Regions from separate parts of the Citrobacter sp. VF227 genome, predicted to be linked through region 1. Evidence: predicted binding sites of a transcription regulator. Region 1 holds the regulator's gene; each other region holds the start of a gene.
What was found. The regulator sigma-54, encoded in region 1, starts transcription at its own class of promoters, with help from an activator protein. The targets are predictions, from matches to a motif close to GTTGGCACANNTTTCGCTNT.
Positions count from the first base shown of each region.

Region 2: a site for sigma-54 is predicted at 3,598-3,617, ahead of glnA (glutamate--ammonia ligase). Genes of this name have one in related genera too.
Region 3: a site for sigma-54 is predicted at 2,721-2,740, ahead of hypA (hydrogenase maturation nickel metallochaperone HypA). Genes of this name have one in related genera too.

Region 1 is NZ_JBRFVF010000006.1:174,792-184,677, reverse strand. It holds gene elbB (isoprenoid biosynthesis glyoxalase ElbB) at 1-92, shown strand, start outside; gene mtgA (monofunctional biosynthetic peptidoglycan transglycosylase) at 89-808, shown strand; gene npr (PTS phosphocarrier protein NPr) at 888-1,160, opposite strand; gene rapZ (RNase adapter RapZ) at 1,157-2,011, opposite strand; gene ptsN (PTS IIA-like nitrogen regulatory protein PtsN) at 2,057-2,548, opposite strand; gene hpf (ribosome hibernation promoting factor) at 2,632-2,919, opposite strand; gene rpoN (RNA polymerase factor sigma-54) at 2,942-4,375, opposite strand; gene lptB (LPS export ABC transporter ATP-binding protein) at 4,422-5,147, opposite strand; gene lptA (lipopolysaccharide ABC transporter substrate-binding protein LptA) at 5,154-5,708, opposite strand; gene lptC (LPS export ABC transporter periplasmic protein LptC) at 5,677-6,252, opposite strand; gene kdsC (3-deoxy-manno-octulosonate-8-phosphatase KdsC) at 6,249-6,815, opposite strand; gene kdsD (arabinose-5-phosphate isomerase KdsD) at 6,836-7,822, opposite strand; gene ACU8YC_RS18600 (calcium/sodium antiporter) at 7,836-8,813, opposite strand; gene mlaF (phospholipid ABC transporter ATP-binding protein MlaF) at 9,028-9,828, shown strand; gene mlaE (lipid asymmetry maintenance ABC transporter permease subunit MlaE) at 9,848-9,886, shown strand, end outside.
Region 2 is NZ_JBRFVF010000011.1:104,107-113,992, reverse strand. It holds gene glnG (nitrogen regulation protein NR(I)) at 1-846, opposite strand, end outside; gene glnL (nitrogen regulation protein NR(II)) at 858-1,907, opposite strand; gene glnA (glutamate--ammonia ligase) at 2,102-3,511, opposite strand; gene typA (ribosome-dependent GTPase TypA) at 3,892-5,715, shown strand; gene ACU8YC_RS22280 (DeoR/GlpR family DNA-binding transcription regulator) at 5,783-6,571, opposite strand; gene ACU8YC_RS22275 (sugar kinase) at 6,611-7,507, opposite strand; gene yihU (sulfolactaldehyde 3-reductase) at 7,680-8,570, shown strand; gene ACU8YC_RS22265 (aldolase) at 8,596-9,483, shown strand; gene ACU8YC_RS22260 (zinc-dependent alcohol dehydrogenase) at 9,515-9,886, shown strand, end outside.
Region 3 is NZ_JBRFVF010000007.1:15,889-25,774, forward strand. It holds gene hypE (hydrogenase expression/formation protein HypE) at 1-11, opposite strand, end outside; gene hypD (hydrogenase formation protein HypD) at 8-1,129, opposite strand; gene hypC (hydrogenase 3 maturation protein HypC) at 1,129-1,401, opposite strand; gene hypB (hydrogenase nickel incorporation protein HypB) at 1,392-2,264, opposite strand; gene hypA (hydrogenase maturation nickel metallochaperone HypA) at 2,337-2,693, opposite strand; gene hycA (formate hydrogenlyase regulator HycA) at 2,892-3,350, shown strand; gene hycB (formate hydrogenlyase subunit HycB) at 3,494-4,105, shown strand; gene hycC (formate hydrogenlyase subunit 3) at 4,102-5,928, shown strand; gene ACU8YC_RS19070 (respiratory chain complex I subunit 1 family protein) at 5,931-6,854, shown strand; gene hycE (formate hydrogenlyase subunit HycE) at 6,872-8,581, shown strand; gene hycF (formate hydrogenlyase subunit HycF) at 8,591-9,133, shown strand; gene hycG (formate hydrogenlyase subunit HycG) at 9,133-9,886, shown strand, end outside.

The DNA of each region.
Region 1 (9,886 bases):
CCACGCCCGCCTATATGCTGGCACAGGACATCGCTCAAGCCGCGAGCGGTATCGAGAAACTGGTCTCGCGTGTTCTGGTACTGGCTGAATGAAAAAAGGAGTTACCGCCTTTCTGCGACGTATCTTTCTGCGGGCGGTCATTGTCCTCGCCGTATTCTGGGGCGGGGGCATCGCACTTTTCAGCGTGATGCCTGTACCTTTCTCTGCGGTAATGGTTGAACGGCAACTGGGCGCATGGCTGTCCGGTGATTTTGGTTATGTGGCGCACTCGGACTGGGTGAGCATGGATGAGATCTCTGTGTGGATGGGACTGGCTGTCATTGCCGCAGAGGACCAGAAGTTTCCCGAGCACTGGGGATTCGATGTCTCCGCCATAGAGAAAGCGCTGGCGCACAACGAACGTAATGAAAACCGTATCCGCGGGGCGTCGACCTTATCGCAACAGACGGCAAAAAACCTCTTTCTGTGGGATGGGCGTAGCTGGGTGCGTAAAGGCCTCGAAGCCGGGCTTACGCTGGGTATGGAAACCGTCTGGAGCAAGAAACGTATTCTGACCGTTTACCTGAACATTGCTGAGTTTGGCGATGGGGTTTTCGGCGTGGAGGCGGCGGCGCAGCGCTATTTCCATAAGCCAGCCAGTCGGTTGAGTCTGTCTGAAGCGGCCTTGCTGGCGGCGGTATTGCCCAATCCTTTGCGTTTTAAGGCGAATGCGCCTTCTGGTTATGTGCGTAGCCGTCAGGCGTGGATTATGCGCCAAATGCGCCAGTTAGGCGGTGAGTCGTTCATGCGGGAAAATAAGCTGTATTAACGGGGTTATTGCCGGAAGAGGGCTTAAACGCCTTATCCGGCCTATTGGCCAGGTGCTGAAACGGTAACTCTGCACTCGACTAATCTTCGTCAAACCCTGAATTAAATAGCGCAATTACTGCTGCCAGGGCTTCAACTTCCTGTGGACCCGTGGCTTCGACTTCAATCTGACGCCCTTTAGCGGAATCCAGCATCAGCAGAGCGATAACGCTGTTTGCCTCGGCTTCCGTTCCTTCATCATTACGCAGCAAAACTTCTGCTTCAAAGCCCTGCATCAGTTCAAACAGTTTCATTGCTGGGCGGGCATGCATGCCCAGCTTGTTCGTGATTTCAACAGTTTGCTTCACGGTCATGATTTACGTTTTTCCAGCGTACGATGGCGTGACTGCACGTTTTTACCGCGTGAGCGGAAATAGTCTGCCAGCTGCTCTGCAATATACACCGAACGGTGTTTCCCGCCGGTACAGCCGATGGCTACGGTGAGGTAGCTGCGGTTGTTGGTTTCCAGCATGGGTAACCATAGCTCAAGATAGCTGCGCGTCTGGTAGATAAAATTGTGTACTTCTGTGTGCCTGTCGAGGAAGGCGGCGACGGGTCGGTCAAGACCGGTCATCGGGCGCAGCTTCGGATCCCAGTGTGGGTTAGGCAGGAAACGCACGTCAAACACGTAATCCGCGTCAATGGGAATGCCGTGTTTGAAACCAAAGGATTCGAATACCATCGTCAATTCGCGTTCGCGTTTGCCCAGCAGTCGGGTACGCAACATTTCCGCCAGTTCGTGCACGGACATTTCGGAGGTATCAACGATCAGGTCAGCGCGAGAGCGCAAGGGCTCCAGCAGGTCGCTTTCCTTATCGATAGCGCTTTCCAGAGATAAGTTCTTGCTGGAGAGTGGGTGCAGGCGACGCGTGTCGCTGTAGCGACGAATCAGGGTGTTCCGATCGGCGTCAAGGAACAGCAGCTGTGGTGAGAAGCCTTCAGGCAGATTGTTCATTGCCTGCTCGAAAATCTCCGGGGACTCAGGCATGTTGCGCACATCAATGCTGACGGCTGCAGAAATCTGGCGATCGGCCAGAGTACGAGCCAGATCGGGCAACAGCACTACGGGAAGGTTATCCACGCAGTAAAAACCCATATCTTCCAGCGCACGCAAGGCGACAGATTTGCCTGACCCCGAACGACCGCTGACGATCATCAGTACCATGTACTGTTTCTCCTCACAACGACAAAAAAGGATGCCATTGGGCTGTTATGCTTCATCCTGTCCACCTTCGGTGTCCGTGATGATTTGATACAACTCCTGGTCACTCTGTGCGGCGCGCAGGCGACGGCAGATTGTTTTATCTGCCAGACGTTTGGCGACCAGTGACAACGTATGCAAATGCGTCTTGGTTTGGTCCGCCGGTACCAGCAGAGCGAAAAGCAGATCGACGGGTTGATTATCGATGGCGTCAAAAGCGATAGGCGTTTCAAGTTGCACAAACACGCCCACTGCGCGCATCGTGTCTTCTTCGAGCTTTCCGTGCGGGATAGCAATACCATTCCCGATGCCGGTACTACCCATTTTTTCACGCGTTAAAATAGCTTCAAATACCAACTGAGAAGGCAAGCTGAGCTGCTTTGCCGCCAGTTCACTGATGATTTCCAGTGCGCGTTTCTTGCTTTGGCAGTGAACTGCCGCGCGTGTACATTCCTGGTTAAGAACATTGCTCAGTTGTAGAGTCGTATCGTTATTTGTCATAATTTCACCTAAGCGCTAACTGTACAAATGGCCTGTTGTGCTACACAACAGGCCGTCCTGCACCCGCTAACTGCCCGGACAAGTTAGTGCTGTTTCAGTTTATCTTTATGTTTTGTTAATTGCCGAGCCAGTTTATCAATTAAACCGTCAATGGCGGCGTACATATCCTGACCTTCCGCACTGGCATGAATTTCGCCACCGTTCACATGCAGTGTTGCGTCCGAGATATGTGTAACCTTCTCCACTTTCAACACAATATAGACCTGATTAATCCGGTCGAAATATTGTTCGAGCTTGGCGAATTTTGTATTAACAAAATCGCGCAGGGCTTCCGTGATTTCGACGTTGTTTCCAGTGATGTTGAGCTGCATAGTGTCTTCCTTATCGGTTGGGTCAGACCAGCTGTTTGCGCTGGTTAGACGGCGGAATGGATAAAGACTCTCGGTACTTCGCAACGGTGCGGCGTGCCACCATGATACCCTGTTCTGACAACATAGAGGTTAACTTGCTGTCGCTCAGCGGTTTCGCGGGGTTTTCCGCAGCAATTAATTTCTTCACCAGCGCACGGATCGCCGTGGATGAGGCTTCGCCTCCGCCTTCAGTGTTAACGTGACTGGAAAAGAAATACTTCAATTCAAAAATGCCGCGCGGACTGTGCAGATACTTTTGCGTGGTCACTCGGGAAATGGTCGATTCGTGCATCTCGACGGCCTGGGCGATATCCGCCAGCACCATCGGTTTCATAAACTCTTCGCCTTGCTCAAAGAAGGCTTGCTGCTGTTCAACGATGCAGCGGCTGACGCGCAGCAGCGTATCATTGCGGCTTTCCAGGCTTTTAATCAGCCACTTCGCATCCTGCAGATTACTACGAATAAACTGGCTGTCGGCATCGTTGCGCGCGCTGTTGCACATGGCGGCGTAGTGCTGGTTAATCTGCAGCCGTGGAATGCTGTCACCGTTGAGTTCGACCACCCAGCGATCGTTATGCTTACGCACCAGTACATCTGGAATGACGTACTCTGGCTCACCGGTCTGGATAGACTGCCCGGGTCTTGGGTCCAGAGACTGAATAAGGTTAACGGCCTCTTTCAGCACCTCTTCTTTCAGTCGGGTCACGCGCATTAGCGTGCGGAAGTCATGGTTGGCTAGCAGATCGAGGTGATCGCTGATGATCAGGGACGCTTCTTCCAGCCACGGCGTGGCTTTATCAAACTGTGAAAGTTGGATCAGTAAGCAGTCGCGGAGATCTTTGGCCGCTACGCCCACGGGATCAAAACGCTGAACGCGTTTAAGCACGGCTTCGATTTCATCCATACCGATGTCGTCATCGCCCATGCTTTCGAGAATATCGTCCAGAGTTACGGTGAGATAACCGGTTTCGTCTACCGCATCAACAATGGATGTCGCAATAGCGCGATCGGTATCTGAGAACGGGGTCAGCTCCACTTGCCACATCAGGTAATCCTGCAGCGATTGCGTGGTCTCACCCTGATACACAGGCAGTTCGTCGTCGATGTAATCCCCGCTGGTACCCGAAGGCGTACCGGCGGTGTAAATTTCATCCCAGCTGGCGTCAAGCGGCAGCTCTTCTGGCATCTCTTTTTGTTCAAGAGCATCTGCAGTGTCGAGTGATTCGCTGTCCTGTTTTTCCTGGGTATCAATTTCGTCGTGAAGATCGGTTTGCTCGAGCAGTGGGTTACTTTCCAGCGCTTGCTGAAGTTCTTGCTGAAGTTCCAGCGTGGACAGCTGCAACAGACGGATAGCCTGTTGTAGCTGAGGCGTCATCGCCAGTTGTTGGCTAAGCCTGAGTTGCAAACCTTGCTTCATGTTCAGAGTTTTTCTCTCCTGCGGTGACGTGAAGTCTTCTACCCTATCAGAGTCTGAAGTCTTCCCCAAGGTATACGCGCTTCACGTGCTCATCCTGCAGTATTTCTGTTGGCGTACCGTGCGCGATCAGGTGGCCCTGACTCACGATGTAGGCGCGCTCACACACTGCCAGCGTTTCGCGGACGTTGTGGTCGGTAATCAGCACGCCAAGCCCGCTGTCGCGCAGGTGTTCGATGATCCGTTTGATATCAATAACCGAAATCGGGTCAACACCGGCAAACGGTTCATCCAGCAGGATAAATTTCGGATTAGCGGCCAACGCGCGGGCGATCTCCACGCGGCGTCGTTCGCCACCGGATAGCGACTGTCCCATGCTGTCACGCAGGTGTTCGATGTGGAATTCTTCCATCAGTTCGTTGGCGCGATCTTCCCGCTGCTCGCTGGTCAGATCGTCACGAATCTGCAGCACCGCCATCAGGTTATCAAACACGCTCAAGCGGCGAAAAATTGACGCTTCCTGCGGTAAGTAGCCAATGCCGCGACGTGCGCGCGCATGCAAAGGCAGCAGGCTGATATCTTCGTCATCAATGATAATGTTGCCCGCATCGCGCGGGACAATGCCGACCACCATGTAAAAGGTCGTCGTCTTGCCCGCGCCGTTAGGACCGAGCAGACCGACTATCTCCCCGGAGTTGACGGTCAGACTGACATCTTCCACCACGCGGCGGCCTTTATAGGCTTTTGCAAGGTTCTTTGCAGTTAATGTTGCCATAACGAATCAGTTACCTTTTTTCTCTGCCGGAGCCTTGGCCTTGTTTTTGTCCTGCAACTGCGACGGAACCAGAACAGTGGTGACGCGCTTGCCTTTCTCGCTGAAGGCCTGCATTTTCTGCTCTTTTACCAGATAGGTGATCTTATCGCCGGTAATGTTGCTATCGAGTTGTTCCAGGTAGGCGTTACCGGTCAGGATGACGAGATCCTTCGCCAGTTCATAGTGCATGTGTGAGGCGCGACCTTTAACCGGTTTACCGTTGTCCTGCATCTGGTAGAAGGTTGCGGGATTACCGTAGCCATCAATAATCTCTTTGCCCTGTTCGCCACCAGGGCGGGTCACAACGACTTTATCGGCGTTAATTTTGATGGTGCCCTGAGTCATCACCACGTTGCCAGTAAAGGTGACAACATTGCCCTGCATATCGAGCGACTGCGTGTCAGACTCAATATGGATCGGCTGCTCGGTATCGCCGGTGACGGCAAATGCCGGAATGCTGGCGGCCAGAAGTGTGCTGGCAAGCATAAGGTTAAGGCTGAGTTTGTTTGTTTTGAATTTCATATGAGGTTCTAACCTTTTCAATCAGCTCGGCGTTCTTGCTGCGTAAGTTACCGCGCATCTTCAGTCCGCTGGAGTTAAATGTTGTGCCATATAACGTGACAAGATCATCGGAAGTGACGTCTTGTGTCACCAGGTTAATCTGCGCGTTATCGGTGGTAATTCTGCGTAGTTGAGAGTCAGGCACCAGAGCGTTGACTTCAACATGGCCGTACAGATACAGCATGCGATCGTTGGTCAATTTGGCTTTATCTGCCTTGATCGACCAGGTCGGTACTTTATCCTTATCAAACGTGGTTAATACCGGTTGAGTAAACCAGGAAACCGCTTGTTCTGAATAATATTCAACGTGTTGCGCGATCAAGTTATAGCTCAGCGCGCCTTCCGGGCTATACACGAGGGTATCAGTATGTTCGCTCTTATAGGTTGGCTCATTGTTATTGACGACAGCCTGAGTGGTGTCGTCTTTGTCTGCCAGATTAATACCAATCATCACAAGGACAGCCAGCGACAGTAGAATGATAACCCAACGTCTGGTTTTGCTCATATCGATTGCCCTTTGGCCTCGTCCAGTTTGCCCTGTGCCAGCAGTAATAAATCGCAGACTTCACGCACAGCGCCGCGTCCCCCGTCAATACGGGTGACATAATCTGCCCGCGGGATCAGCAAAGGGTGAGCATCCGCCACCGCCACGCTTAATCCCACTTGTGCCATCACCGGCCAGTCGATCAGATCGTCGCCAACGTAGGCGACATTTTCGGGCGCGACCGCCAGTTTGTTCAGTAGATCGCTAAAGGCGACCAGTTTATCTGACTGTCCCTGATACAGGTGCGTGATCCCCAATGTGGTACAGCGATCTTCTACAAGTTTAGCCTTTCGTCCGGTAATAATGGCAACCTCAATACCGGAAGTGAGCGCACAGCGAATGCCGTAACCATCGCGGACGTTAAATGCCTTCAGCTCTTCACCGTTATTACCCATATAAATCAGACCATCAGACAGCACGCCATCCACATCCAGGATCAGCAAACGGATGTTTTCTGCCCGGGTGATAACGTCTGCGCTGACGGGTCCATAACAGGTCGCAAGCGACGCACCTGCTTTACTCATTTTGTTTATCCTTGAGTTTCTTACACTACACCTGCACGCAGCAGATCATGCATATGTAACACACCGAGTAACTGGTCGCCATCAGCAACCATTACCGAGGTGATATGGCGGGACTGCATTAAGTTCAGGGCATCGACGGCAAGAATGCCCGGACGCACGCGAATGCCTCCTGGGGTCATCACATCGGCAATGCCTAACTGGCGGACATCAACGCCCATATCGAAGACGCGACGTAAATCGCCATCGGTAAAAATACCGTCAATCTTCATGGCATCATCGCAAATGACGGTCATGCCGAGATTTTTACGCGTGATTTCAACCAGAGCGTCACGCAGGCTAGCGCTTTTATTTACATGCGGGATCTCATCACCCGTATGCATAATATCGTTAACGCGCAGCAAAAGCTTACGGCCCAGAGCGCCGCCGGGATGAGATAACGCAAAATCTTCTGCAGTAAAGCCACGCGCTTTTAATAATGCCACGGCAAGCGCATCGCCCATCACCAGCGTTGCGGTCGTGCTGCTGGTCGGTGCCAGACCTAACGGGCAGGCTTCTTTAGGCACTTTAACACACAGATGCACATCTGCCGCACGCGCCATGCTGCTTTCCGGACGACCGGTCATGCAGATAAGCGGTACGTGAAGACGTTTTAACACAGGGATCAACGCCGCTATCTCATTGGATTCACCGGAATTAGAGATGGCGATGACCACATCCTGCGGCGAGACCATGCCCAGATCGCCATGTGCGGCTTCGCCAGGGTGTACGAAAAAAGAGGGCGTGCCGGTGCTGGCAAACGTGGCCGCCATTTTCCGCCCGATATGACCGGATTTCCCCATCCCCATCACCACAACCTTACCCGGGCAACTGAATATTTTTTCACAGGCGAGGGTAAAATTTTGGTTGATGTACTGATCAAGCTCCGCCAGGCCTTCACGTTCAATTGCCAGGACTTCCTTGCCTGCTTGCTGAAAGTCAAAACCCGGTTGCAACTCTAAGTGCGACATAATGCGTTTCCAGTTATCCAACGAGAATTGGCGATAACCAATACAGCATCGCCAGCCATATGATAAAACCGCTGGTCAGCAGCGCACCCGCACCGCGACCAATCTGGCGCGAACGTCGCCAGCAGAGTAATGCAAATATAACGCTCACCAGCAGCATAACGCTGTAGTCACGGACGAAGGCCATCGGATTGACCTCGCCCGGTGTAATCAAGGCGGGCAGCCCGAGCACGATAACAATATTAAAAATGTTCGCGCCGATAATGTTGCCGACGGCAATATCGTTTTCACCTTTACGCAGACCCGCAATCGCCGTTGCCAGTTCCGGCAGGCTGGTACCAATGGCGACTACCGTCAGCCCAATGGTGAGTTCGCTCATGGCGAAGTAGTTCGCCAGTACAGTAGCGTTATCCACTACCATACGCGTGGCCATTGGCATAATAATCAGCGCAATACCCAACCACAAAAATGCGACGGGTAGCCCGCCTTCGCGGGGAAGCTCAGCTACCTGCTCGCGGGTCAGGCTGTCATTGCCTTGTCGTTCGGCCAGACGGGCGATTTTAACAATGAATAGCAGCCATAGCACGGCCAGAAGCAGAAGAAAGAAACCGTCACTGCGGCTCAACTGCCCGTCATACAGAACTGATGCGGCTAAAATACTTACCAGCAACATTAGCGGTAATTCGCGACGCAGAACATCAGAATGCACGGTAAAAGGATGAATCAGCGCCGACAAGCCAAGAATAAGCAAGATGTTGGTGATGTTAGAGCCAATGGCGGTACCGACGGCTAAATCGAGTTGCCCGTTCATTGACGCGGCAACGGAGACGATGATCTCGGGTAACGATGTACCAATGCTGACCACGGTCATCCCGATAATGATGGGGGGAATACCGAAGTTTCGACATAAAATGGATGCGGCAAACACCAGACGGTCGGCGCCGTAGACCACCAGAAGTAAACCAATTATTAACAGCGCCGTCGCTAAAAGCATCTAAAGTCCTTTCTTCAGGTATACTCGCCGGTCCACTTGAAGGGTTTCTGGAAGCCGTAACGAAGTCTTAATTTTGACTTTATGCGGCTAAAAAGTAAAACAAATGCCAGCTTTCGCTAACCAGGACAGGCAATAATCTGTAAATATGTTGGGTTCAGGGCTAAATTGAGCGCCAAACTCTTCGATCAACGAGGCAATAGTAAAGGATGAATCAATGGGTCAGTCTGTGGCGAATCTAGTCGATATGCGCGATGTCAGCTTTTCCCGAGGTGACCGCTGCATCTTTGATAATATTTCCCTGACGGTGCCGCGTGGTAAGGTGACGGCGATCATGGGGCCATCAGGCATCGGCAAAACGACGCTGCTGCGTCTGATTGGCGGACAAATCTCCCCGAATAAGGGCGAGATCCTGTTTGACGGCGAAAACGTCCCAGCCATGTCCCGTTCGCGTTTATTTACCGTGCGTAAGCGTATGAGCATGCTGTTTCAGTCTGGTGCGCTGTTTACCGACATGAACGTGTTTGACAACGTCGCATATCCGTTGCGCGAACATACAACGCTACCTGCGCCGCTGTTGAAAAGCACGGTAATGATGAAACTCGAGGCCGTCGGGCTGCGGGGCGCGGCAAAATTAATGCCTTCTGAATTATCCGGTGGGATGGCGCGTCGCGCTGCGTTAGCGCGTGCTATCGCGCTGGAGCCTGACCTCATTATGTTTGATGAGCCGTTCGTTGGCCAGGATCCCATTACCATGGGCGTGCTGGTGAAGCTGATTTCAGAACTGAACAGCGCACTGGGCGTCACCTGTGTGGTGGTTTCTCATGATGTGCCAGAGGTGCTGAGTATTGCGGATTACGCCTATATAATGGCGGACAAAAAAATTGTGGCCTACGGTAGTGCTCAGGCGCTGCAAGAAAATGCCGATCCGCGAGTGCGTCAGTTCCTCGACGGCATTGCCGATGGACCGGTTCCGTTCCGTTACCCGGCGGGTGACTACCATATCGATTTACTCTAAACAGGGAGTTAAGCCACCCATGTTGTTAAATGCGCTGGCATCACTCGGACATCGGGGA
Region 2 (9,886 bases), on a different contig from region 1:
CTGGTGTGTGGCGGCGATAATACGTACGTCCACCTTCACGGGCGCATAGCCGCCAACGCGATAAAATTGGCCGTCGGCTAATACGCGCAGTAAACGCGTTTGCACGTCCAGCGGCATATCACCTATTTCATCGAGAAATAGCGTACCGCCGTCAGCCTGTTCAAAGCGTCCCTGGCGAATCGTATTCGCCCCGGTAAACGCCCCTTTTTCATGGCCAAACAGCTCAGACTCGATCAAGTCTTTCGGAATAGCCGCCATGTTCAGCGCGATAAATGGCGCTTTGACGCGCGGGCTATGACGATGCAACGCATGGGCGACCAGCTCTTTACCGGTCCCGGACTCTCCGTTAATCAATACGCTGATTGACGACCGGGACAGTCGGCCAATTATGCGAAAGACATCCTGCATTGCCGGCGCTTCGCCGATGATGTCAGTTGTTGGGCCGTTGATCTGAACATTGCGCGGCTGCTGCTGTTCCTGATAATGGCTGATGGCACGTTCGACAAGCGCTACGGCTTCATCGATATCAAAAGGTTTGGGCAGATAATCAAACGCCCCTTGCTGGTAGGCGCTGACTGCAGCATCCAGATCGGAGTGTGCGGTCATTATGATGACCGGAAGCATCGGATGCCGCGCTTTGATCTGTTTTAACAGCGTCAGACCGTCCATGCCCGGCATGCGAATATCCGACAACAGTACGTCAGGCGTTTTGCTGGCCAGCGCGTCCAGCACCTCTTTACCGCTTTCAAATGTTGTGCAGCTTAGTCCTGCCCCTGCGAGCGCACGTTCAAGCACCCAACGGATGGAACTATCGTCATCAACTACCCAGACTATTCCTCGTTGCATAAACGTCACCTTTATTTCCTGATAGGCAGGTAAACCGAGAATTCGGTATGACCCGGCCAGCTGGTAAATTCAATTTTGCCGGAATGTTGATCAATCAAATTACGGGCAATGGATAATCCAAGGCCGGTACCGCCTTCGCGACCGCTGACCATTGGGTAGAACAGCGTGTCCTGCAAATGCGAGGGAATACCCGGACCGTTATCCTCAACATCAATCCGTGCTGCCAGGCGATAACGTACGCCGTGCAGCGTGAGCTGAAACGCGGTGCGGGTACGCAGAATGATCTCACCGCCTTCCGGTCCCAGCGCCTGCAAAGCATTGCGCACGATGTTTAACAGAACCTGCTCGATCTGATCCGGGTCGTGCAGTAATTCGGGCAGACTCGGGTCGTAATCACGAATCAGCGTGACGTTTTCCGGGAGCTCCATTGAGACCAGCGCCACTACGCGCTCCGCCACCTTGTGAATACTTTCCGTGACGTGCATACCCGGCTGTTGTGGTCCCAGCAGACGGTCGACCAGATTACGCAGACGGTCGGCCTGCTCAATAATGACTTTGGTATATTCGGTCAGCGCCGGGTCCGGAAGCGCTTTGCTGAGCAGCTGCGCCGCGCCGCGTAATCCACCCAACGGGTTCTTGATTTCGTGCGCCAAACCGCGCACCAGATCGCGGGCGGCAATCTGCTGGGCGTGCTGGAGCTGCTCCTGGCTCAGACGACGCTGGTTATCCATTGGCGCCATCTCCAGCAGGATAAGGCCATCAGGCAGCCTCTGAGCAGTCACTGAGAGGATATGGGAGTGGCTGTCTATCACCAGCGTCACTTCGTTATCCGTAAAGCCCTGGCCCGCTTCCAGGCTCTCTCGCATCAATCCGATGTTTAAGGAGAAATAACTCAACAGATCGGGAAGCGGGGTACCAAACAGTTTGCGGGAGCTTTGGGCGAGCAGCTGTTGTGCCGCAGGGTTGGCGTAATGTACCGCCAGCTCATCGTCGACGAGTAAAATGCTGTTGATTAAAGAATTGAGGATCTGCCCAGCATCGGGCAGCGTGCCGGTTGCCATTCAGCAGTCTCCTGAAAAGTGTTGCACCAATTTAGTGCATTATAGCTTTTTACGCATAAAAAGCGCGAGAAAGCAGGTTGTTAGTGGAGAAAAAAGCCCATCGTGTGATGGGCTAAAAGTTCCACGGCAACTCAATTCCAGGTTATCGCGCCAGCGCGTGACGCGACCTTATCTGGAAAGTACAACTCAAACGATTAAACGCTGTAGTACAGCTCAAACTCTACCGGGTGCGGAGTCATACGCACACGGTCATCTTCTTCGCGACGCAGCGTAATGTATGCATCGATCGCTTCATTGGTGAACACGCCGCCTGCAGTCAGGAACTCACGGTCCAGATCCAGTTCTTTCAGTGCTTCTTCCAGAGAACCAGCAACCTGTGGGATCTCTTTCGCTTCTTCCGGCGGCAGGTCATACAGGTTTTTGTCCATGGCTTCGCCCGGGTGGATCTTGTTCTTGATACCGTCAAGACCGGCCATCAGCAGTGCTGCGAAGCACAGGTACGGGTTAGCAGCCGGGTCCGGGAAACGCACTTCAATACGACGCGCTTTCGGAGAAGCAACAACCGGAATACGGATAGAAGCAGAACGGTTACGGGCAGAGTAAGCCAGCATTACCGGCGCTTCGTAGCCAGGGACCAGACGCTTATAGGAGTTCGTGGTCGGGTTAGCCAGGGCGTTGATCGCTTTAGCGTGTTTGATTACGCCGCCGATGTAGAACAGCGCCTGCTCAGACAGACCCGCATATTTGTCGCCAGAGAACAGGTTTACGCCGTTCTTTGACAGGGACATGTGGCAGTGCATACCGGAACCGTTATCACCGAACATCGGTTTTGGCATAAAGGTCGCGGTTTTACCGAAACGGTGCGCAACGTTGTGCACAACGTATTTGTAGATCTGAATTTCGTCCGCTTTTTTGGTCATGGTGTTAAAGCGGGTCGCGATTTCGTTCTGGCCAGCAGTCGCCACTTCGTGGTGATGTGCTTCAACAACCAGGCCCATCTCTTCCATGATCAGACACATGGTAGAACGGATGTCCTGAGAAGAATCTACCGGAGGAACCGGGAAGTAACCGCCTTTCACGCCAGGGCGGTGACCTTTGTTACCACCTTCGTATTTGGTGGAAGAGTTCCATGCGCCTTCGATGTCATCGATAGCCACGTGAGAACCGGAGATAGATGCGCCGAAGCGGATGTCGTCAAACAGGAAGAACTCTGGCTCTGGCCCGAACAGAACGGTGTCTGCGATGCCGGTAGAACGCAGATACTCTTCAGCGCGTTTTGCGATGGAGCGCGGGTCGCGGTCATAGCCCTGCAGCGTACCGGGTTCCAGGATATCGCAACGGATGATCAGAGTAGACTCTTCATAGAACGGGTCGATGAGTGCAGTAGATGCATCTGGCATCAGAACCATGTCTGATTCGTTAATGCCTTTCCAGCCACCGATTGAGGAGCCGTCAAACATTTTGCCTTCTTCAAAGAATTCGGCATTTACCTGATGAGCAGGAATAGTGACGTGCTGTTCTTTACCTTTAGTATCAGTGAAGCGCAAATCAACAAACTTCACTTCGTGTTCGTTCAGCATCGTCAAAACGTGTTCAGCGGACATACTTACTCTCCCGGATTGGTCATGGTCGTCGTGGTAACGAAGTCTTCAATTCTGCAAAAAATTGGCCGTGTCGCCGTAAAAAATATAAAGCGAAATCTGTGCCAACTTTTAAATTGCCCCTAAAAGGCGTTATCATGCGCACTATCGTGCAAAGGGGCTGCACCATGAAGGTTGTATTGCACCATTATAGTGCTTTAATGTGAACATTAAGCACCATATTGGTGCAAAGCATGTCAGATTACCCCTTTTAACGCTCCGTGAATGTGATCACAAAGAAACTCTGCAATACTTGTTTGCGGAGGATGTTTGTGATCCTGTTTTGTACTGCGATTAATCCGTGTACAATAACGCGCTATTTCTAAAATGCCTGAGGCAAAGTTGTGATCGAAAATTTGCGTAACATCGCCATCATCGCGCACGTAGACCATGGTAAAACGACCCTGGTAGACAAGCTGCTCCAACAATCCGGTACGTTCGATGCACGTGCTGAAACCCAAGAGCGCGTGATGGACTCCAACGATTTGGAGAAAGAGCGTGGGATTACCATCCTCGCTAAAAACACCGCTATCAAATGGAATGACTACCGTATCAACATCGTTGATACCCCGGGGCACGCCGACTTCGGTGGTGAAGTTGAACGTGTAATGTCCATGGTCGACTCCGTGCTGCTGGTGGTGGATGCAATGGATGGTCCGATGCCGCAGACGCGCTTCGTGACCAAAAAAGCCTTTGCCCATGGCCTGAAGCCAATTGTTGTTATCAACAAAGTTGACCGTCCTGGCGCGCGTCCTGACTGGGTTGTTGACCAGGTATTCGACCTGTTCGTTAACCTCGACGCTACCGACGAGCAGCTGGACTTCCCGATCGTTTACGCTTCCGCGCTGAACGGTATCGCAGGTCTGGATCACGAAGATATGGCTGAAGACATGACTCCGCTGTATCAGACCATCGTTGATCGTGTACCGGCTCCGAACGTAGATCTTGATGGCCCGCTGCAGATGCAAATCTCTCAGCTGGACTACAACAACTACGTTGGCGTAATCGGCATTGGCCGCATTAAACGCGGTAAAGTTAAACCGAACCAGCAGATCACTATCATTGATAGCGAAGGCAAAACCCGTAACGGTAAAGTCGGTAAAGTCCTGACTCATCTGGGTCTGGAACGTATCGAGAGTGATATTGCCGAAGCCGGTGATATCATCGCGATCACCGGTCTGGGCGAACTGAACATCTCCGACACCATCTGCGATCCGCAGAACGTCGAAGCGCTGCCGGCTCTGTCCGTTGATGAACCGACCGTAACCATGTTCTTCTGCGTAAACACCTCTCCGTTCTGTGGTAAAGAAGGTAAATATGTTACCTCTCGTCAGATCCTTGACCGCCTGAACAAAGAGCTGGTGCACAACGTTGCGCTGCGCGTTGAAGAAACCGAAGATGCGGATGCGTTCCGTGTATCCGGTCGTGGTGAGCTGCACCTGTCTGTTCTGATTGAAAACATGCGTCGTGAAGGTTTCGAAATGGCGGTTTCCCGTCCGAAAGTAATCTTCCGCGAAATCGATGGCCGTAAACAAGAGCCGTTCGAAAACGTAACGCTGGACGTCGAAGAGCAGCATCAGGGTTCTGTCATGCAGGCTCTGGGTGAGCGTAAAGGCGACCTGAAAAACATGAATCCAGATGGCAAAGGCCGCGTACGTCTTGACTACGTGATCCCAAGCCGTGGTCTGATCGGTTTCCGTTCAGAATTCATGACCATGACTTCCGGTACCGGTCTGCTGTACTCCACCTTCAGCCACTACGACGATGTTCGTGCGGGTGATGTGGGTCAGCGTCAGAACGGCGTACTGATCTCCAATGGCCAGGGTAAAGCAGTTGCGTTCGCACTGTTCAGCCTACAGGACCGCGGTAAGCTGTTCCTGGGCCACGGTGCTGAAGTTTACGAAGGCCAGATCATCGGTATTCACAGCCGTTCTAACGACCTGACTGTAAACTGCCTGACCGGTAAGAAACTGACCAACATGCGTGCGTCCGGTACTGACGAAGCAACGGTTCTGGTTCCGCCGGTTAAGATGACTCTGGAGCAGGCTCTGGAATTCATCGATGACGACGAACTGGTAGAAGTTACTCCAACCTCTATCCGTATTCGTAAGCGTCACCTGACTGAAAACGATCGTCGCCGTGCAATGCGTGGCGCGAAAGAAGAGTAATTAACGCTCTTTCTCAGGTAAGCATAAAAAAGCCGCTGATTATCAGCGGCTTTTTTTATCTAAAAGATCAGGTCGTTTCCTGCTCTGCAATGACTAGCTCAATATTTTCTAAATCAAGCAATTGCTTGAATGAATTGGGTGGCTGGGAATCGGTAAAAAATGCTCGAATTTTACGCATATTACCGATGGATACAGCGGCTGAGGCAGTAAACTTAGTATGATCAGCAACTAACAGCGTATTACGTGCATGCTTAATCATCGTTTTGGCGACAAGCGCTTCGTTAACGTCAAATTCCAATAGGGTGCCGTCTTCTTCAATGGCACCAATACTAGTAATCAAATAGTCGGCTCTGAATCCTTCAATAAAGTTCACTGCTCCTGGACCAACAATACCGCCATTATGAGCACGTAGCGTTCCACCGGGCACCATGACCTCAAGATCTTGATTCTTATATAAGACCTGTGCAACACGAAGACTGTTAGTAATGATGCGGAGATCCCGGCGGTTCAGCAAAGCTCGTGCGACGGCTTCCACCGTTGTACCAATGGTAATAAATACCGTACAGCGTTCAGGAAGATAATCAGCAACCGCCTCCGCAATCGCTTCTTTTTCCTGGGTAAGGGACAACTCTCGCTGTTCAAAGGCGGTATTCATGACGCTGGATACACGTCCGGCTCCACCATGATGTCTGGTGATCAAGCCCTGTTCGCTTAATTTACGAATATCCCGGCGCACGGTTTGCGTGGACACGTCCAGCAATTGTGCGAGCTCTTCGATATTCATATAGCCGCGTTCTGTAATGTAATGAACAAGTTGATCGTGTCGCGGATTACCGGTGACTTCAATGATGCTCATGAATACTCCTGGACTTCTTCCCCGTAATTGTTGGCTATTTTACGCATAAAGTGACAAAAATGATTCGGTTTGCGCACGATTAGGAATTCCGGCTCGTCCACCCGCCTGAGTGCATTTCATCGCCGCCACCGCACTTGCGAAGCGAATCGCCTGGTCAGTCGGCATTTGCTCTGCAAGAGCTGCTGCCATTGCACCATGGAAAACATCGCCTGCACCGGTTGTATCCACAACATTGACAGAAAATGCAGTCTGTTGACACATATGCCCATTTTCGACCCATAGTGACCCTTCGCCACCAAGCGTAACGTACACTTTACCATTGGTTTGCTCAGCGGCCAGTTTAAGTGCCTGTTGTGCATCATCTTGCCCGGTCATTCTTTTCAGACCTGGAGTTGAAAAAACGGCATGATCGGCCAGCGCCACCAATGGGGTTATATCTTGTGGTGTCATATCGGCATCCAACAGCGTTGGAACTCCAGCGGCACGTGCCAGTTCGAAGGATTTCAACGTTCCTTCATGCCAACGTACATCGGCCAGAACGATGTCATAACGGGAAAAATCAATCGACTCCAGCCACCCTGCATCCGTATCGAGATCTGGGCTTGGATAGTTCACGATGATGCGTTCGCCATGCTGGTCGACCAAAATTGCGGACTGGGATGAACGGGAGTTCGGGTATTGCCGGCAGAACGCCGTATTGACCCCCCAGCTCTGAAGCTCGTTAAGCAAGGTATCCCCACAACTGTCATCGCCTACACGTCCTATAAAATCAACGTCAATACCAAGCCGGGCAATGGCGACAGCTGCCGTTGCTGCCGGGCCGCCACCTGTCTCCAGATATTGATTTGACTGATATTTCCCCCCGCCATCGGGCAGGCTGTTCAGAGAATAAATACGGTCCTGAACGGTGATTCCAACACATGCAATTCTGGTCATATTTGGTTAGTCCTGTGTGATCTTGTCTTCTTTTGTTCATTTTAATGACATAAATGATCAAATTAGTGACGTGTGTCTTGTTTTTAGTCATAAATTACAAATATGCTCAAAAACAGACGAAAACGATTTTTTAATTGTAATTATTTTGTCAACCTGAGACAGGAGAGCATTCATGACAACCGTTGCATTTTTGGGCTTGGGCCAGATGGGCAGCCCAATGGCTAATAATCTGTTGCAAAAGGGACATGCTTTGCGTGTGTTCGACGTAAACCAACAGGCAGTCAATGAATTAGTACAAAAAGGTGCGACTGCTACTCAAACACCTGCCGAAGCCGCTAAAGATGCCGAATTCATTATCACTATGCTGCCAAATGGCGACATCGTTCGGCAAGTTCTGCTGGGTAAAGATGGCGTAAGCGAAGGCCTGTCTCCCAATGCATTGGTTATTGACATGTCCACGATTCATCCATTGCAGACCGATGCATTGATCCATGAGATGAAAGAGAAAGGCATCAGCATGATGGATGCCCCCGTGGGCAGGACGTCAGTTAACGCGATTGACGGCACGCTGCTGATTCTTGCTGGCGGAACGCCTGAACAGGTTGAACGTGCTCGCCCTGTGCTGATGTGTATGGGGAATGAGCTGGTGGAAGCTGGCGGTCCCGGTATGGGGATCCGCGTAAAGCTCATCAATAACTATATGAGTATTGCGCTGAACGCCTTGTCAGCGGAAGCCGCTGTTCTTTGCGAATCATTGGGTTTGAGCCTTGATGTGGCCATTAAAGTCATGAGCGGCACTGCCGCAGGCAAGGGGCACTTTACGACAACCTGGCCTGGCAAGGTACTTAAAGGAGACCTTTCTCCGGCATTCATGGTGGACCTCGCGTTGAAAGACCTGCGCATTGCCGTCGATGTCGCTAGTCAGACCGGCGCGCCGCTCAATATGGGCATTGCAGCAGAAACCTATTACACCCGTGCCAGCGAGAACGGTCGAGGCCGTCAGGACTGGAGTGCACTGTTATCTCAGGTTCGTCAGCAGGCTGGCCGACCAGATTCACTCTAAATTTTAAACAGTTACAGGAGTTATTATGTCTTCCCACAATACCCCATACACGCTGAAAGATATTTCTCGCCCTGGCGGTGGATTTGCCATGCTGGCCGTTGATCAGCGTGAAGCAATGCGCCTGATGTTTGCAGCGTCTGGACACCCTAAACCGGTTGCCGACAGCGTATTGACTGATTTTAAAGTTGCAGCAACACAAATTCTGTCTCCTTACGCTTCAGCGGTTCTGGCAGATAAACAATTTTGTCTCGATCAGATTGTCTCTCAAGGTGCAGTGGCTGATTCATGTGGACTGATTGTGGCGGCTGACCATTTTGTTCCGGGTAATGGTATTCCAGTTGATAGTGTCGAAATTGACAGAGCGATTGATCCGCATAAAGCCCGCGAAATGGGTGCGAAAGCCATGAAGTTGTTGGTGCTGTGGCGTGAAGATGAACCTGCAGAAGAACGTTTGGCTATGGTGGCTGAGTTTGTTCAACGCTGCCGTAGCGCAGGGTTGGTCAGCATCATTGAACCGGTCGTCCGACCTCCTCGTCGTGGTTGGGAATTTGACCGGGAAAGTGCCATCGTTGCCGCAGCGGCTGAACTCGGTTGCACCGATGCTGACCTCTATAAAGCTGAAATGCCATTAGGCGGCAAAGGTGATGAACAGACCCTACTTGCTGCGTGTCAAAAGTTGCATGAACAAATGAAAATGCCGTGGGTCATTCTCTCTTCTGGTGTTGATGCGGATATTTTTGGCCGCGCGGTCCGTATCGCCATAAAGGGTGGAGCTTCCGGATTCCTGGCAGGGCGTGCCGTTTGGGCATCGGTTGTTGGTGCTCAAGATCCGCAAACAATGTTGCGTGATGTGTCGGTTCCACGCTTACAACGTCTGGCAGAAATCGTCGATGAAGGGATTTCTCAGCGTTAATCACCCATTTTAACGAATCTGGAGAAGAACCATGGATAAGATTACCCAAGTTCTATTTTCTGATATTGGGAAGGTGACCACCCAATATGTTGAGCTGCCGCACCAGGAACTTAAACCGCAAGAAGTCCGCATTGCTCCGGTGTTTTACGGAATATGTGGCTCTGATCTGCATGTACTGAAAGGAGGACACCCATTTGCAAAACCTCCGGTTGTGCCTGGACATGAAATTGCGGCACGCGTAACTGAAGTGGGCAGTGAAGTAACGAATGTTAAGCCGGGCGATCATGTCGTAGTCGACCCGATAATGGCCTGCATGGAGTGTCGTGCTTGTAAAGCGGGCCGCTTTAATCTCTGTGAGCCGCCACAGGTTGCAGGCTTCCGGGCACCGGGTTTTGCCCGCTCG
Region 3 (9,886 bases), on a different contig from region 1:
ACGCTGTTCATGCTTCACACTCCTGCTGACGATATTGATACCAGGCGGCACATGCGCCTTCTGAGGAGACCATCAGGGCGCCAAATGCGGTCTCCGGATTACAGGTTTTACCAAACAACGGGCACTGATGCGGTTTGCATCTGCCGGTCAATACTTCTCCGCAACGCGCACGCGGATCGTCATACACCTGCTGCGGTGCTGGCTGGAAATGCGCTTCGGCATCAAAGCGTTGATACTCCGGCGTCAGATGAACACCGGAAGATTCAATTACGCCCAGACCGCGCCATTCGCTGTCGCCATTGACGCAGAAAACGTCGGCAATTGCCTGTTGCGCTAGCGCGTTACCGGCGTCCGGTACCACGCGACGGTACTGGTTTTCTACCTGGCTGTGCGCGGCAATTTTCTGCTCAATCAACATCACCACGCCCTGCAGCAGATCGAGCGGTTCGAAACCGGCGACCACTAACGGACGATGGAAATCTGAGGCAATGAAATTATAGGCATCGGTACCAATCACCATGCTGACGTGGCCCGGCGCTAAAAAGGCATCAATGCCGTTGTCCGGTTGTTCCAGCAGGCTGCGCAGCGTAGGGATAAGCGTGATGTGCTGGCAGAAAAAGTAAAAATTCTGCACGTCACGCTGTTTTGCTTGTTGCAGGGTAATGGCGGTTGTTGGCATGGTGGTTTCAAAACCCAGGCCAAAGAACACAACCTTACGCGTTGGGTTTTCCTGTGCCAGCTTCAGCGCATCCATCGGTGAATAGACGATGCGGATATCCGCGCCGCGCGCCTTGGCTTGTAGCAGGGAACCTTGTTTACCCGGGACGCGCATCGCATCGCCAAAGGTGCAGAAAATCACTTCCGGATGGCTGGCAATTTCTACACAGCTGTCGATTCTGCCCATCGGTAGAACGCAAACTGGGCAGCCCGGACCATGAATAAACTCGACGTTTTCAGGCAGTAATTGATCGAGACCGAACTTGAAGATTGCGTGAGTATGACCACCACAAACTTCCATGATGCGCAGCGGGTGTTCAGCAGTGTAGGGGAGGAGTGCAGCACGTTCACACAGGTGCTCTATCAACTGCATCACCTGTTCTGGTGCGCGGTATTCGTCAACAAAACGCATTATTTTTCCTCGCCATACAGCAACGCGCCGACATCCGGCTCAACGTCAAACATGTTTTGTAGCGCATCGAGCGTGTCGCGCGCTTCTGCTTCATTAATGATGCTCATGGCAAAGCCGACGTGAACCAGTACCCACTGGCCCAAACGGGGTTGACCATGCTCATCGTAGCTACCGACCAGCGTCAGATCGACGTCGCGCTGAATACCGCAAACGTCGACTTTAGCCTGGTTGCCGTCAATGGTGCGGATTTGACCCGGAACACCTATGCACATCGCTGCGTCTCCAGCCAGGAGAGCCATTGGTCCATCCCTTCGCCGCTGGTGGCAGAAATCAGGATGATCTCAATTTCCGGGTTCACTTCCCGGGCGCTGGCGATGCACTTATCTACGTCAAAATTGAGGTACGGCAGCAGATCCACTTTATTGAGCAGCATCAGCGAGGCGGCGGCAAACATATGCGGGTATTTCAGCGGTTTGTCTTCGCCTTCAGTGACGGAAAGCACGGCCACTTTATGGCGTTCGCCGAGGTCGAAACTCGCCGGGCAAACCAGGTTGCCGACGTTTTCAATGAACAAAATACCATTGTCTTCAAGCGGCAAACGCGGCGCGGCGTCAGCGATCATTTGGGCGTCGAGGTGGCAACCTTTACCGGTGTTGACCTGGATGGCTGGCGTGCCCGTGGCACGAATACGTGCGGCATCGTTAACCGTTTGCTGGTCGCCTTCAATGACGGCACACGGCACGTTGTCTTTGAGCTTCATCAGCGTTTCGGTCAGCAGCGTGGTTTTACCGGAACCCGGGCTTGAGACAAGGTTCAGTACCAGATGCTGACGAGCGGCAAAGCGGGCGCGGTTGCGTTCGGCCAGACGGTTGTTTTTATCCAGTACGTCAATTTCCACTTCCAGCATGCGGCGCTGGCTCATGCCCGGCGCATGGGTACCTGCTTCACCGTGACCATAGTGCAAATCGCCTTCTTCGGTCTGACTCGGTGTGAAACTGGAGGTTTTCACACCGGTAATATTCAGTGCCGGGCGAGCCGCCGGGGCAAATGGCGCGCTGCGAAACGCCGAGTGGGGATTATGCTCATCACCCTCTATATAAAGGTTGCCTTCAGCGCAACCACATGTCGTACACATCGCTCACTCCTGATCTATTGCTTATTACTAGCTTTTTATGCCGGAAATGACTAAGTCGATATCCGGCATTAATTAATCTTCAGCGTCGCCAATTTCAATTCGCCGAATCTGTAGACCGTCATCGGCCACAATTCTCAGCGTATCGCTGTTGCATTGCGGGCACCGACGCACGCGTTGCGTCAGTAAGGTGACGTATTGCTGACAAGATTCGCACCAACATTCGGCTTCTTGTTCTTCGAGGTGGAGTTTACAACCTTCTGCAAGGGTGCCACGGCATACCAGATCAAAACAAAAGGCGAGAGCGCTGGTTTCTACGCAAGAAAATGCGCCAATTTTGAGCCAGACCCCAGTTACTCGTTTTGCGCCGTGCTGGGTGGCCTGTTGTTCAATCAATTCCAGTGCCCGTTGGCAGAGGGTTATTTCGTGCATACCGCCTCCTGTGAAGTTGCCGTACTAAAAGCAATAAACATGCCAGCTTGGATTTTTTCCAACGTGACAATGACGACGATGACGAAATGACATGTCGTCACTCGTTTTTGATTTTTTATCTGTATGAAAATTAAGGATTTTAATTTTGGCATGAAATGTGCTTAAAGCTGTTCATCTCTGCTAAACGGGTAACCTGACATGACTATTTGGGAAATAAGCGAAAAAGCCGATTACATCGCTGAACGGCATCGTCGCCTACAGGACCAGTGGCGTATTTACTGTAACTCGCTGGTTCAGGGGATCACCCTGTCGAAAGCGCGTTTGCATCATGCAATGAGCTGTGCGCCGGACAAAGATCTCTGCTTTGTCCTTTTTGAACACTTCACTATCTACGTCACGCTGGCGGATGGCTTTAACAGCCACACCATCGAGTACTACGTCGAAACAAAAGATGGTGATGATAAACAACTGATTGCACAGGCACAGTTGACCATCGACGGTAAAGTCGATGAGCGTATCAACGCCCGCGATCGTGAACAGGTGCTGGAGCACTATCTCGAAAAAATCGCCACCGTCTACGACAGCCTGTATACCGCGGTTGAGAACAATATGCCGGTGAATTTAAGTCAACTGGTTGAGGGACATAGCCCGGCTTAAGCCTCGGGTACTGCCCAGTTTTGTCATGATGCGCTTTCATTCTGCGTCACGACAGTTTAGGGAATGGGCATGTCGAAAAATGTCGAAATGACATTTCGTAGACATGTTTTCGTCAAAAATGACTATCACCTGAGGAATGCCTGGTGAATCGTTTTGTAATTGCTGACTCCACTCTTTGTATCGGCTGCCACACCTGTGAAGCTGCCTGCTCAGAGACACATCGCCAGCATGGCCTGCAGTCTATGCCGCGCCTGAAAGTGATGTTAAATGAAAAAGAATCCGCGCCGCAGCTTTGCCACCAGTGTGAAGATGCACCTTGCGCCACCGTTTGTCCGGTTAATGCGATTAATCGTGTTGACGGTGCTGTACAGCTGAATGAAAGCCTGTGCGTCAGTTGCAAATTGTGCGGGATTGCCTGTCCGTTCGGCGCGATTGAGTTTTCCGGTAGCCGTCCGCTACACATCCCGGCAAACGCCAATACGCCAAAAGCGCCTCCGGCTCCGCCTGCACCTGCCCGTGTGAGCACGCTGCTGGACTGGGTTCCGGGCGTTCGCGCCATTGCGGTGAAATGCGATCTGTGCAGTTTTGACGAACAGGGTCCGGCCTGCGTGCGCATGTGCCCAACCAAAGCCCTGCACCTGGTGAGCAACATGGATATCGCCCGCGCCAGCAAACGTAAGCGTGAGCTGACTTTCAATACCGATTTCGGCGATCTCACCTTGTTTCAGCAGGCTCAGAGTGGGGATGCAAAATGAGCGCAATTTCACTAATTAACAGCGGCGTGGCTTGGTTTGCGGCTGCGGCGGTTCTGGCATTTCTGTTTTCATTTCATAAACCGTTGAGCGGTTGGATTGCCGGGGTTGGCGGCGCGGTCGGCAGCTTGTGTACGGCGGCTGCGGGTTTTACCGTTCTGACTAATGCGCTGGCGGTGAGCGGCGTGATGCCGTTTATTGGTCACAGTCTGCAAATTACCCCGCTAAATGCCATCTGGCTGATTACGCTGGGCTTGTGTGGCCTGTTTGTCAGCCTGTACAACATCGACTGGCATCGTCATCCACAGGTCAAAGCTAACGGCCTGCTGATAAATTTGCTGATGGCAGCAGCGGTATGTGCGGTGGTGGCCAGCAACCTCGGGACGCTGGTGGTGATGGCGGAAATCATGGCGCTTTGTGCCGTGTTCCTCACCGGCTGCAGCAAAGAGGGGAAACTGTGGTTTGCGCTGGGGCGTATCGGTACGCTGCTGCTGGCGATTGCCTGCTACCTTGTGTGGCAACGTTACGGCACGCTGGAGCTGCGTCTGCTAGACCTGCGCACTCAGGAGCTGCCGCTCGGGTCTGACATCTGGCTGCTGGGTGTGGCAGGTTTTGGCCTGCTGGCCGGGATTATTCCGCTGCACGGATGGGTGCCGCAGGCACACGCCAACGCCAGCGCGCCGGCTGCGGCGCTGTTCTCTACCGTGGTCATGAAGGTGGGGCTGCTGGGTATTCTGTCGCTGTCGCTGCTGGGCGGTAACGCGCCGCTGTGGTGGGGAATTACGCTGCTGGTGTTGGGTATGATCACCGCATTTGTCGGCGGTCTTTATGCGCTGATGGAGCACAACATCCAGCGTCTGCTGGCGTACCACACGCTGGAAAATATCGGCATTATTCTGCTGGGTCTGGGTGCTGGCGTGACCGGCATTTCCCTGAATCAACCTGCTTTGATTGCGCTGGGTTTAACCGGTGGTCTGTATCATCTGGTCAACCACAGCCTGTTCAAAAGCGTTCTGTTCCTGGGCGCGGGCAGCATCTGGTTCCGTACCGGTCATCGCGATATCGAAAAACTGGGCGGGATCGGTAAACGTATGCCGGTTATCTCTCTGGCGATGTTGGTTGGCCTGATGGCGATGGCCGCGCTGCCGCCGCTGAACGGTTTTGCCGGTGAGTGGGTTATCTATCAATCCTTCTTCAAGCTGGGTAACAGCGGGGCGTTTGTCGGTCGTCTGTTAGGGCCGTTGCTGGCGGTTGGGCTGGCAATTACCGGCGCGCTGGCGGTGATGTGTATGGCAAAAGTCTATGGCGTAACGTTCCTTGGCGCACCGCGTACGAAGGAAGCTGAGAATGCCTGCTGCGCACCAATCCTGATGGGTGTGAGTGTCGTTGCGCTGGCTATCTGCTGTGTGATTGGCGGTGTGGCTGCGCCGTGGCTGCTGCCGATGATCTCCTCTGCTGTTCCGCTACCGCTGGAAACCGCGAACACCACCGTTTCTCAGCCGATGATCACGCTGCTGCTGATCGCGTGTCCGCTACTGCCGTTCATCATCATGGCGATTTTCAAAGGTAACCGCCTGCCGTCGCGTTCACGCGGTGCGGCATGGGTGTGTGGCTACGATCACGAGCAGTCAATGGTCATTACTGCGCATGGTTTTGCTATGCCAGTGAAAGAAGCCTTTGCTCCGGTACTCAAACTGCGTAAATGGCTGAATCCGGTATCACTGGTTCCGGGCTGGCAGAATGCGGCTGCGCCGGTGCTGTTCCGTCGCCTGGCGCTGATTGAGCTGGCGGTACTGGTGGTGATTGTGGTTTCACGAGGAGCCTGAGAATGAGTGTTTTATATCCGTTAATTCAGGCGCTGGTGCTGTTTGCCGTTGCGCCGCTGCTTTCCGGTGTTACCCGCGTGGCGCGTGCGCGTTTGCACAATCGCCGCGGTCCGGGCGTTTTGCAGGAATACCGCGACATTATCAAACTGCTGGGGCGTCAGAGCATTGCGCCTGCGGATTCCAGCTGGGTTTTCCGCCTGACGCCGTTTGTGATGGTGGGCGTGATGCTGACTATCGCCACTGCGTTGCCGGTAGTGACCGTTGGCTCACCGCTGCCGCAACTGGGCGATCTGATCACCTTAATTTATCTGTTCGCTATCGCCCGCTTCTTCTTCTCTATCGCGGGACTGGATACCGGTAGCCCGTTTACCGCCATTGGTGCCAGCCGCGAAGCGATGCTCGGCGTATTGGTTGAACCCATCCTGCTGCTGGGTCTGTGGGTTGCAGCGCAGGTTGCCGGTTCGACCCACATCAGCAACATCGCCGATACCATTTACCACTGGCCTGCTGCGCGTAGCATCCCGCTGATTCTGGCGCTGTGCGCCTGCGCTTTTGCCACTTTTATCGAAATGGGCAAACTACCGTTCGATTTGGCGGAAGCCGAGCAGGAACTGCAGGAAGGCCCATTGACCGAATACAGCGGCAGCGGTTTTGCGGTGCTGAAATGGGGCATTAGCCTTAAGCAATTGGTTGTTCTGCAAATGTTCGTTGGTGTGTTCTTGCCGTGGGGACAGATGGAAACCTTCACCGCCGGGGGGCTGCTGTTGGCGTTGGTGATTGCCGTCGTCAAACTGGTTCTCGGCGTGCTGGTTATCGCCCTGTTCGAAAACAGCATGGCGCGTCTGCGTTTTTGCGCCACTTCACGCGTGACCTGGGCCGGTTTTGGGTTTGCGTTTTTAGCGTTCGTCTCCTTGCTGGTGGCGTGATTTAAGAGAGTTTGAGCATGTCTGAAGAAAAATTAGGTCAACACTATCTCGCTGCACTGCATCAGGCCTTTCCGGGCGTGGTGCTGGATGAAGCCTGGCAGACCAAAGATCAGCTGACGATCACCGTCAAGGTGAACTACCTGCCGGAAGTGGTGGAGTTCCTGTACTACAAACAGGGTGGCTGGTTGTCCGTGCTGTTTGGTAACGACGAACGTCAGCTGTGCGGCCATTACGCCGTTTACTACGTGATGTCGATGGAGCAGGGCACCAAGTGCTGGATAACCGTCCGCGTTGAAGTCGATGCCAATAAGCTGGAGTTCCCGTCCGTCACGCCGCGTGTTCCGGCTGCGGTCTGGGGTGAGCGCGAAGTGCGCGATATGTACGGTTTGATCCCGGTTGGTTTGCCGGATGAGCGCCGTCTGGTACTGCCTGATGACTGGCCGGACGAACTCTATCCGCTGCGTAAAGACAGCATGGATTATCGTCAGCGCCCGGCGCCGACTACCGATGCTGAAACCTACGAGTTCATCAACGAACTGGGCGACAAGAAAAATAACGTGGTGCCGATCGGCCCGCTGCACGTCACCTCTGATGAACCAGGTCACTTCCGTCTGTTCGTTGACGGCGAGAACATCATCGACGCCGACTACCGTCTGTTCTATGTCCATCGCGGCATGGAGAAACTGGCGGAAACCCGTATGGGTTACAACGAAGTGACGTTCCTCTCAGATCGCGTGTGTGGTATCTGCGGCTTTGCGCATAGCACCGCCTATACCACCTCCGTTGAGAATGCGATGGGCATCGTGGTGCCGGAGCGTGCGCAGATGATCCGCGCCATTCTGCTGGAAGTTGAGCGTCTGCACTCACATCTGCTGAACCTCGGTCTGGCCTGTCACTTCACCGGTTTTGACTCCGGCTTTATGCAGTTCTTCCGCGTGCGTGAAACGTCGATGAAGATGGCGGAGATCCTCACCGGGGCACGTAAAACTTACGGTCTGAACCTGATCGGCGGTATCCGTCGTGATCTGCTGAAAGAAGATATGATCCAGACCCGTCAACTGGCGCAGCAGATGCGTCGTGACGTGCAGGAACTGGTCGATATGCTGCTCAGCACGCCAAACATGGAACAGCGTACGGTCGGTATTGGTCGTCTGGATCCGGAAATTGCCCGCGACTTCAGTAACGTCGGCCCGATGGTTCGCGCCAGCGGCCACGCGCGCGATACCCGCGCCGATCACCCGTTTGTTGGCTATGGTCTGCTGCCGATGGAAGTTCATAGCGAGCAGGGCTGCGACGTTATTTCTCGTCTGAAAGTTCGTATTAATGAAGTCTATACCGCACTGAATATGATCGACTTTGGTCTGGATAACCTGCCGGTCGGTCCGCTGATGGTAGAAGGCTTTACTTATATTCCTCACCGTTTTGCACTGGGCTTTGCTGAAGCGCCGCGCGGAGATGATATCCACTGGAGTATGACCGGCGATAACCAGAAACTGTATCGCTGGCGTTGCCGTGCGGCGACCTACGCCAACTGGCCGACGCTGCGCTACATGCTGCGTGGCAATACCGTTTCCGATGCACCTCTGATTATCGGTAGCCTCGATCCTTGCTACTCCTGTACTGACCGTATGACCGTGGTTGATGTGCGTAAGAAGAAGAGCAAAGTCGTGCCGTACAAAGAACTTGAGCGCTACAGCATCGAGCGTAAAAACTCGCCGCTGAAATAAGGAATCGCCATGTTTACCTTTATCAAAAAAGTCATCAAAACCGGGGCGCCGACGTCGTCGTATCCGCTGGAGCCGATTGCGGTCGATAAAAACTTCCGTGGCAAACCGGAACACAATCCGCAGCAGTGTATTGGCTGCGCGGCCTGTGTGAATGCGTGCCCGTCGAACGCGCTGACGGTTGAAACCGATCTGGTCACCAATGAACTGGCGTGGCAGTTCAACCTTGGTCGCTGCATCTTCTGTGCCCGCTGCGAAGAAGTTTGCCCGACGGCGGCAATCAAGCTGTCGCAGGAGTATGAGCTGGCGGTGTGGAAGAAAGAGGATTTCCTGCAGCAGTCTCGCTTTGCGCTGTGTAATTGCCGCGTATGTAACCGCCCGTTTGCGGTACAAAAAGAGATTGATTACGCCATTGCGTTGCTGAAGCACAACGGTGATTCCCGTGCGGAAAACCACCGCGAAAGCTTTGAGACCTGCCCGGATTGTAAGCGCCAGAAATGCCTGGTGCCGTCTGACCGTATTGAACTGACTCGCCATATGAAAGAGGCCAGCTGATGAGCAATTTATTAGGCCCACGTGATGCCAACGGTATTCCGGTACCGATGACGGTGGATGAATCCATTGCCAGCATGAAAGCGTCGCTGCTAAAAAGCATCAAGCGTTCAGCGTACGTTTACCGTGTGGACTGCGGCGGCTGCAACGGTTGCGAAATCGAAATCTTCGCCACGCTCTCTCCGTTGTTTGACGCCGAACGCTTTGGCATCAAAGTGGTACCGTCCCCGCGCCATGCGGATATCCTGCTGTTTACCGGCGCGGTAACACGTGCCATGCGCTCTCCGGCGCTGCGCGCCTGGCAGTCTGCGCCAGACCCGAAAATTTGTATCTCTTACGGTGCCTGCGGCAACAGCGGCGGTATCTTCCACGACTTATACTGCGTATGGGGCGGCACGGACAAAATCGTACCGGTGGATGTGTATATCCCTGGCTGCCCGCCAACGCCTGCGGCCACGCTGTACGGTTTTGCCATGGCGCTTGGTCTGCTGGAACAGAAAATTCACGCGCGTGCGCCGGGTGAACTGGATGGGCAGCCCGCCGAAATTCTGCATTCGGATATGGTCCAACCGCTGCGCGTGAAGATCGATCGCGAAGCGCGCCGTCTGGCGGGCTATCGCTATGGTCGCCAGATTGCTGATGATTATATGACGCAGTTAGGCCAGGGCGAGCACCAGGTGGCGCGCTGGCTGGAAGCGGAAAACGATCCGCGTCTGACCGAGATCGTTACGCATCTTAACCATGTTGTTGAAGAGG